Regions from separate parts of the Pedococcus aerophilus genome, predicted to be linked through region 1. Evidence: riboswitches for the same ligand, from Rfam matches in the RefSeq annotation. Region 1 holds a riboswitch; the other holds the start of a gene.
What was found. Region 1 has a riboswitch for S-adenosylmethionine ahead of ABD286_RS03850 (bifunctional o-acetylhomoserine/o-acetylserine sulfhydrylase). Riboswitches for the same ligand answer to the same signal wherever they lie in the genome.
Positions count from the first base shown of each region.

Region 2: it holds a riboswitch for S-adenosylmethionine, as region 1 does, so the genes downstream of both, ABD286_RS15480 (aminotransferase class V-fold PLP-dependent enzyme) here and ABD286_RS03850 (bifunctional o-acetylhomoserine/o-acetylserine sulfhydrylase) in region 1, are expected to answer to the same signal.

Region 1 covers NZ_BAAARN010000001.1:832,920-837,168, reverse strand. The annotation lists gene ABD286_RS03855 (L-lactate permease) at 1-753, shown strand, start outside; SAM riboswitch class IV at 907-1,019, shown strand; gene ABD286_RS03850 (bifunctional o-acetylhomoserine/o-acetylserine sulfhydrylase) at 1,130-2,449, shown strand; gene hrpA (ATP-dependent RNA helicase HrpA) at 2,647-4,249, shown strand, end outside.
Region 2 covers NZ_BAAARN010000004.1:190,466-194,714, reverse strand. The annotation lists gene ABD286_RS15485 (FtsK/SpoIIIE family DNA translocase) at 1-1,148, opposite strand, end outside; SAM riboswitch class IV at 1,578-1,690, shown strand; gene ABD286_RS15480 (aminotransferase class V-fold PLP-dependent enzyme) at 1,733-3,217, shown strand; gene ABD286_RS15475 (ribonuclease J) at 3,273-4,249, opposite strand, start outside.

The DNA.
Region 1 (4,249 bases):
AAGGTCGACAGCACCGGCGAGGTGGTCAAGGCCTACGCGCCCTACCTCATCATCATCGCGCTGTTCATCGTCGCCCAGCTGCCCGGCATCAAGGGAGCGCTGGACGCCCCCACACGGTCGTTCGCGTGGCCCGGCCTCGACGGCCTCCAGACGGCTGCGGGCAAGGAGTCGACGCTGCCGACGTTTAAGCTCAACTGGCTCAGTGCCGCCGGCACCCTGATGCTCATCGCCGGACTGTTCACGATCCCGGCGATCGGCATCTCGCCGGCCAAGGCGCTCAAGGCCTACGGCGCGACGTACAGGCAGCTCGCGTCGGCGATCCTCACGGTGATGGCGGTCCTCGGCCTCGCCTACGTCATGAACGCCTCGGGTCAGACCGCGACGCTCGGCTCGTGGATGGCCGGTGCGGGAGCGGCGTTCGCGATCCTCTCGCCGATCCTCGGCTGGCTGGGGGTCGCGGTGACCGGGTCCGACACCTCGTCGAACTCCCTCTTCGGTGCCCTCCAGGTCTCGGCGGCCAAGGACGTCGGACTCAGCCCTGCGCTGATGGCCGCGGCGAACTCCTCCGGTGGTGTCCTCGGCAAGATGATCTCGCCGCAGAACCTCGCCATCGCCGCCGCCGCGGTCGGTCTGTCCGGCCGCGAGGGCGACCTGTTCCGCAAGGTCGTCGGGTGGAGCCTGGGCTTCCTCGCGTTCATGTGCGTCATCGTGTTCCTCCAGTCCACCTCGGTGCTCGGCTGGATGCTGCCCTGACCGGCGGTGGCCGCAGCCTGACCGCGGCCTGACCGCGGCCTGACCGTTGTCCGACGGCGGCAGGACCGGCGCGCTCCGGGAGGAGCGGACCGGGTCCGCGATGAGAGACGGGTATGCCGCGTCGGCGACGACGCGGCATACCCTTGTCCCGTAGGTCATGAGTGCCAGTGCCAAGCCCCGGCTCGCTGGCCGGCAACCCTCCTCCGCGGTGGGGTGCCCCGGGTGAGGACCAGGCGCACGGCACCTGTCGTGCGCAAGCGCGGGAGACCCACCACGTGTCCCGCACCGTCTCCGGCGGTGGCGACCTGCAGCACCCACCCTCGGTGACGGACCACATCGACGCCGCCTGCGGCACCCGAGAGTGAAGGTCACTGACATGAGCAACGCCAACTGGTCGTTCGAGACCCGCCAGGTCCACGTGGGGCAGGAGCCCGACTCGGCCACCGGGGCCCGCGCCCTGCCGATCTACCAGACGACGTCCTACGTCTTCAAGGACACCGAGCACGCGGCAAACCTGTTCGCGCTCAAGGAGTTCGGCAACATCTACACCCGCATCATGAACCCCACGCAGGATGCTGTGGAGCAGCGCGTCGCGTCCCTCGAGGGCGGTGTCGGCGCCCTGCTGGTCGCCTCCGGCCAGGCGGCCGAGACCCTCGCCATCCTCAACATCGCGGAGGCCGGAGACCACGTCGTCGCCAGCCCGTCGCTCTACGGCGGCACGTACAACCTGCTCAAGCACACGCTGCCGAAGTTCGGCATCCAGGTGAGCTTCGTCGCCGACCCCAACGACATCGAGTCGTGGAAGGCCGCCGTCCAGCCCAACACCAAGCTGTTCTTCGGCGAGACCATCGCCAACCCCAAGTCCGAGGTGCTCGACATCGAGGCCGTCGCCGCGGCCGCCCACGAGGCAGGGGTGCCGCTCGTCGTCGACAACACCATCGCGACGCCGTACCTCATCCGCCCGCTGGAGTGGGGCGCGGACATCGTCGTGCACTCGGCGACGAAGTACCTGGGCGGCCACGGCACGTCGATCGCCGGCGTGATCGTCGACGGTGGCACGTTCGACTACGCCGCCGACCCGGAGAAGTTCCCCAACTACAACACCCCAGAGGAGAGCTACCACGGGCTCGTCTTCGCCCGCGACCTCGGCGTCGGCAGCCCGCTCGGGGCCAACCTCGCCTTCATCCTCAAGGCGCGCGTGCAGCTGCTGCGCGACCTCGGCCCGTCGGTGGCGCCGTTCAACGCGTTCCTCATCGCCCAGGGCATCGAGACCCTCAGCCTCCGCATCGACCGGCACCTCGAGAACACCCACAAGGTGGCCGAGTTCCTCCAGGGGCACGAGCAGGTCGAGAAGGTCGTCTGGGCCTCGCTGCCGGACCACGAGTCCTACGAGAAGGCGAAGAAGTACACGCCGCGGGGCGCTGGTGCGGTGCTGGCGTTCGAGATCGCCGGCGGGGTCGAGGCCGGGCGCCGGTTCGTCGAGGCGCTGGAGCTGCACAGCCACGTCGCCAACATCGGTGACGTGCGGTCGCTGGCGATCCACCCGGCGTCCACGACCCACTCGCAGGGCCCGGACAGCGACCGCCTCGCCGCCGGGGTGACCCCCGGCCTGGTGCGCCTCGCCGTCGGCATCGAGCACATCGACGACATCGTCGCCGACCTCGAGCAGGGGTTCATCGCCGCCAAGGGCGCCTGACCGGAGCGCAGACCCCGGGTGCAGCAACCTCTGCCAGCAGGGGTTGCTGCACCCGGGGCAGGGAGCAACCTGGGTGCGGGGCAGCAACGTCTGCTGGGTGGCGGCCACCCGACCTCAGGCGAAGGCCGCGGAAGCGACGCCGCGAGGGGCAGGGACAGCACGGTGTGGGCTCGCGCGGCCTCCGTATGCTGGCCTGCATGCCCTCCGCCGACGCCACCGAGCCCGGTGCTGCCCGGACGGCGGACGCAGTGAGCGAGGGCGCCCCCCGTGGCGCACGCAGCCGTCGCGGTCGACGCCCCGCTCGGGCGAACCGTGGCGCGGACACGGCGGACATGACGCGGGGGAGCAGGAGACCACGGCCGGTACGGGTGCCGCCACCGGTCCCGGAGCTGACCTACCCCGAGAACCTCCCGGTCGTCGCACGCAAGGACGACATCGCCGCTGCCATCCGCGACCACCAGGTCGTCATCGTGGCGGGGGAGACGGGCTCGGGGAAGACGACCCAGCTCCCCAAGATCTGCCTCGAGGTCGGTCGTGGGCAGGCCGGTCTGGTAGGCCACACCCAGCCGCGGCGGATCGCGGCCAGGTCGGTGGCCGAGCGCATCGCCGACGAGCTCGAGGTCGAGCTCGGCACGGCCATCGGCTACCAGGTGCGGTTCACCGACCAGAGCAGCGACAGCACCCTGGTCAAGGTCATGACCGACGGCATCCTGCTCAACGAGATGCAGCGCGACAAGCTGCTGCGCAAGTACGACACGATCATCATCGACGAGGCCCACGAGCGCAGCCTCAACATCGACTTCATCCTCGGCTACCTCAAGCAGCTCCTGCCTCGTCGCCCCGACCTCAAGGTCGTCATCACCTCGGCGACCATCGACCCGCAGCGGTTCGCGGAGCACTTCGCCTCCGCTGACGGGACGCCCGCCCCGATCATCGAGGTCTCCGGTCGCACCTACCCCGTCGAGCTGCGCTACCGACCGCTTGTCGACCCCGACCGGCCCGACGACAGCGAGCGCGACCAGGTCACCGGTGTCTGCGAGGCCGTCGAGGAGCTGTGGACCGAGAACCGCGAGGGCGACATCCTCGTGTTCCTGTCCGGGGAGCGCGAGATCCGCGACACCGCCGACGCCCTGACGTCGATGAAGCTCCCGCAGACCGAGGTCCTCCCGCTCTACGCGCGGCTCTCGGCGGCCGAGCAGCACCGCGTGTTCGGCCGAGCGTCCGGACGACGGATCGTGTTGGCCACCAACGTCGCCGAGACGTCGCTGACGGTCCCCGGCATCCGGTATGTCGTCGACGCCGGCACGGCGCGCATCTCCCGCTACAGCCAGCGCACCAAGGTCCAGCGCCTCCCGATCGAGCCCGTCTCGCAGGCCAGCGCCAACCAGCGTGCCGGCCGGTGCGGGCGCGTGGCGGACGGCATCTGCATCCGGCTGTACTCGGAGGAGGACTACGACAGCCGTCCCGAGTTCACCGAGCCGGAGATCCAGCGCACCAGCCTCGCCTCGGTCATCCTCCAGATGACCTCGCTCGGGCTCGGCGACGTCGGGCGCTTCCCGTTCGTCGACGCCCCCGACCCGCGTCAGGTCGCCGACGGCGTCCGCCTGCTCGAGGAGCTCCAGGCCTTCGACCCCGAGGGTGAGGGGCGACGAAGTCGGCAGCTGACGCCATACGGGCGGTCGCTGGCCCGGCTCCCCGTGGACCCGCGGCTCGGGCGGATGCTCATCGAGGCCGGCAGGCTCGGCTGCACCCGTGAGGTGCTCGTCATCGTCGCCGCCCTGTCCATGCAGGACCCCCGCG
Region 2 (4,249 bases), on a different contig from region 1:
TTGTGCGGCGAGCCGGGCTCGAGCAGGGCGTTGTCGGGGAGCGTGTACGTGATGTCGCCGGCGAGCGCCAGCTGCTCCACGCGCTGGGGCAGCGGGGTGGTCGGTGGCGCCTCGAGGACGACCTTCTCGGCCACCGGGCGGACCTTGGCGAGGGCTGCCGCAGCAGCATCGACCGGGGCGGCGCCGGCACCAGACGCACCGGCACCCGCACCGGACGAACCGGGGGCGAGCACACCCGGGGCGGTGGGGCGCTTCTGGCCGGGGCGCAGGCCGTCCTTGCCGTCAGGGACGACGACCGCGGCCTTCTCGAACGCCTCGTCACCGTCGAGCGGGCCCTCGGGCTCGATGACGCGGCGACGGCGCTTGGGCTTCTCGGGCTCCTCGGCGAGGGGCTCGTCGAGCTCCAGGCCGCGGTGCAGGAGGTGGTCGCGCAGCTCGGCGAGGCGCTCGGGGATCATGTGGACCGGCGTGGCCGTCATGACGAGCAGGCCGAAGAAGCCGAGCATGAGCAGGATCGGGACGGTGCCGTAGACCGAGACGGCGGCCTCGAGCGGGCTCGAGGCGAGGAAGCCGATGATGCCGCCGCCGTCGCGCATGCCGTCGGCGCCCTCCGGCGGAGCAGGGATGCCGGCGGCGACGTGGGCCAGGCCCGAGGCGGAGAAGGCGAGGGCGGCCAGGCCGATCCCGATGCGGGAGTTGGCGCCGTCGTCCTGCGGGGCGCGCAGGAGCCGGATGCCGAGGTAGAGCAGGGCGAGGGGCACGGCGTACGCGACCCGCCCGAAGGTCCCGGCCACGACGGCGTGGATGACGTCACCGGCCTGACCCTCGAGGGCCCACCATTCGCGGGCTGCCACGACGATCGCCAGGCCGAGCAGGAGGAAGCCGACACCGTCGCGACGGTGCTCCGGCTCGAGGTCCCGGGCGCCGTTGCCGACGCGGCGCACCGCGCCCCCCGCGACGTGCGCCATCCCCATCCAGGTGCCCCGGACCGCACGCAGCGGGAAGGGCAGGCCGCCCCCGCTGGCCTTGCCCCGCGCAGGCTGCTTGCGGGGTGCGGCGGTGCGGCGGTTGGCAGGACGGGTGCTGGTGCCCTTGCGCGCCGACCCGGCGGAGGAGGAGCGCGTCGGGGTCGACGGACGTGTGGCCATGGTCCGCAGGCTACGCGAAGGTCCCACCGGACACACGCGTCACACGCGTTCCACCAGCACCGATCTGCTGTCGTCGGCCCGCCCGGGAGCACGGGTGCTCCACCGAACAGGTGGAACCTGACCACCGGTTCGGGCAGCGCGCCCGCGAACGGCCGCCCATGCCCGTGCTGCGCTGTCACGCTCGATCATGCGTCTGGCGGGACCCCGCACCGGTGGTCGTCCCCTCGGGGTTCGACCGTCGGCGCATGCGCACGAGGACACGGGGGCAGGGTGTGCGCTGGTCCCGCCAGCACGTCTGAACCATCGCGACCCGAGCGGGTGCCCCTCCCGCCCGGGTGACCCTGGGACCTCCCCGAGGTCTCAGATGGCGAGAAGGACCGTTCACCTGGTGGAGAACGTCGCCCAACCGCCGCTACCGTCGACGACCAAGGTCATGAGTGTCAGCGCAAAGCCCCGGCTTGCTGACCAGCAACCCTCCACCGCGGTGGGGTGCTCCGGGTGACGACCGGGTCGTCTGCACACGCAGCCGGCAAGCGCGGACCCGAGCACAGCCCGGGTCCCACCGGACCCAGGAGCTGACCTCCATGTCGATCGCGAGCACCCCCCCGACCACTCCCGAGAGCACGCCGGAGCGCGCGTTCCGCCGGACCGCCCCCCTGGCCCACGCCCGTGAGAACACCCGCGAGCACCTGCGCGCCGTTCCCCCGCTCACCGCCCCGGCGACGGTCCCGCTCGCCCGCGAGGCCGTGCAGGACGCGGTGGAGCCGGTCACCGTCGACCTGCCAGCGGTCGTCTCCGCCGGCCTGGTCGTCCCGACCCTGAACGGTCCGGTCGACTACGCCAACTTCGACCACGCCGCCTCCACGCCGGCCCTGGTCAGCGTCAAGGCCGCCGTCGACAGCGCCCTGCGCACCTACTCCTCCGTGCACCGCGGCAACGGCTACGCCTCCAAGGTCACGAGCGCCTGGTACGAGCAGGCCCGCGAGGAGGTCGCCACGTTCGTCGGCGCCCGCGACGGCGACCAGGTCGTCTTCACCCGCAACAGCACCGACTCGTTCAACCTGCTCGCCCGCGCCCTTCCGCGCGACACCCAGGTCTTCGTCTTCGAGACCGAGCACCACGCGGCCCTGCTCCCGTGGAAGGACCGCCAGACCACCCGCCTGCCCGTCCCCGGCAGCGCCGCCGACGCCGCCGTCCTGCTGCGTACCGCCCTGATGGCTCGGCACAGCCGCCACCGCCTCGTCGTGCTCACCGGCGCCTCGAACGTCACGGGCGAGGTCTGGCCGGTCCGCGAGCTCGCCGCGATCGCCCGCAAGGCCGGTGCCCGTGTCGTCCTCGACGCCGCGCAGTACGCCCCGCACCGCCGCGTCGACCTCGCCGACCTCGGGGTCGACTACGTGGTGCTGTCCGGCCACAAGCTCTACGCACCGTTCGGCGCCGGTGTCCTCGCCGGTCGCTCCGACTGGCTCGACGCGGCGACGCCGTACCTCGCCGGCGGCGGCGCCACCAAGGCCGTCACCGAGCGCGGGGTCACGTGGCACACCGGTGCCGCGCGCCACGAGGCCGGCAGCCCCAACGTCATCGGTGCCGTCGCCCTCGCCGCCGCGTGCCACGCCCTGCGCGCCGGGGCCGAGGCCGTGGAGGCGCACGAGACCTCGCTCGGCACGGCTCTCATCGACGGGTTGCGCGCCATCGACGGGGTGGAGACCTACTCGCTCTTCGGTGAGGACCACGAGCGGGTCGCCGTCGCGACGTTCACCATCGACGGCCTCGACAGCTCGCTCGTCTCGGCGGCGCTGTCCGCCGAGCACGGCATCGGGGTCCGGGACGGGAAGTTCTGCGCCCACCTGTGCGTCGACATCCTCCTCGACGACCCGTATGGCGAGGCGCCCGGGACCGCGATCCGTGCCAGTGTCGGTCTGGGCACGACGGCAGAGCACGTGCAGCGCCTGCTCGCCGCGGTCGCCGACCTGGCGGCGAACGGTCCGCAGGCGGCATACGAGGCCACGGCCGAGGGTTGGCTGCCGGTGGAGGACACCCGCGACCTCTCCCCCGCCCGCCCCTGGTAGGTCCGTACCCGGCCGAGCGGGGCCCGCGCCGGCGCGGGCCTCGCTCGGTCGCGTCTCAGGCCTGGATGACGACCGGAATGATCATCGGGCGGCGACGGATCTTGCCGCCGACCCAGCCACCGATCGCCCGGCGCATGACCTGCTCGAGCTGGTGGGAGTCGGTGATGCCCTTGCCGGTCGCGTCGGCGAGCGCCTGCTCGATCTTGGGACGCACCTGGTTGAAGATCTCGTCGTCCTCGGCGAAGCCGCGCGCCTGGATCTCGGGCCCGGCCGCGACCTTGCCCGTCGCGGAGTCCATGACGACGATGACGGAGATGAACCCCTCGTCGCGCAGGATGCGGCGGTCCTTGAGCAGCGCCTCGTCGAACTCGCCGACCGACGACCCGTCGACGTAGACGTACCCGCAGTCGACGGCCCCGACGATGCTCGCACGGCCGTCGACGAGGTCGACGACGACGCCGTCCTCGGCCAGCACGACGCGCTCGCGCGGGACGCCGGTCTGGACGGCGAGCTCGGCGTTCGCCACGAGGTGGCGCCACTCGCCGTGGACCGGCATGACGTTGCGAGGCTTGACGATGTTGTAGCAGTAGAGGAGCTCGCCGGCGCTGGCGTGGCCAGAGACGTGCACCTTGGCGTTGCCCTTGTGGACGACGTTGGCGCCGAGACGCATGAGGCCGTTGATGACCCGGTAGACGGCGTTCTCGTTGCCGGGGATCAGCGAGGACGCCATGAGGACGGTGTCGCCCTGGCCCACGTCGATCCGGTGGTCGCGGTTGGCCATCCGTGACAGCGCGGCCATGGGCTCGCCCTGGGACCCGGTGCAGATGAGGACGACCTGGTGCTCGGGGAAGCTGTCGAGCTTCTTGACGTCGACGAGCACGCCGTCGGGGACGTGCAGGTAGCCCAGCTCCGCGGCGATGCCCATGTTGCGCACCATCGACCGGCCGACCATGGCGACCTTGCGCCCGGCCTTCTCGGCGGCGTTCAGCACCTGCTGGACCCGGTGCACGTGGGAGGAGAAGCAGGCGACGA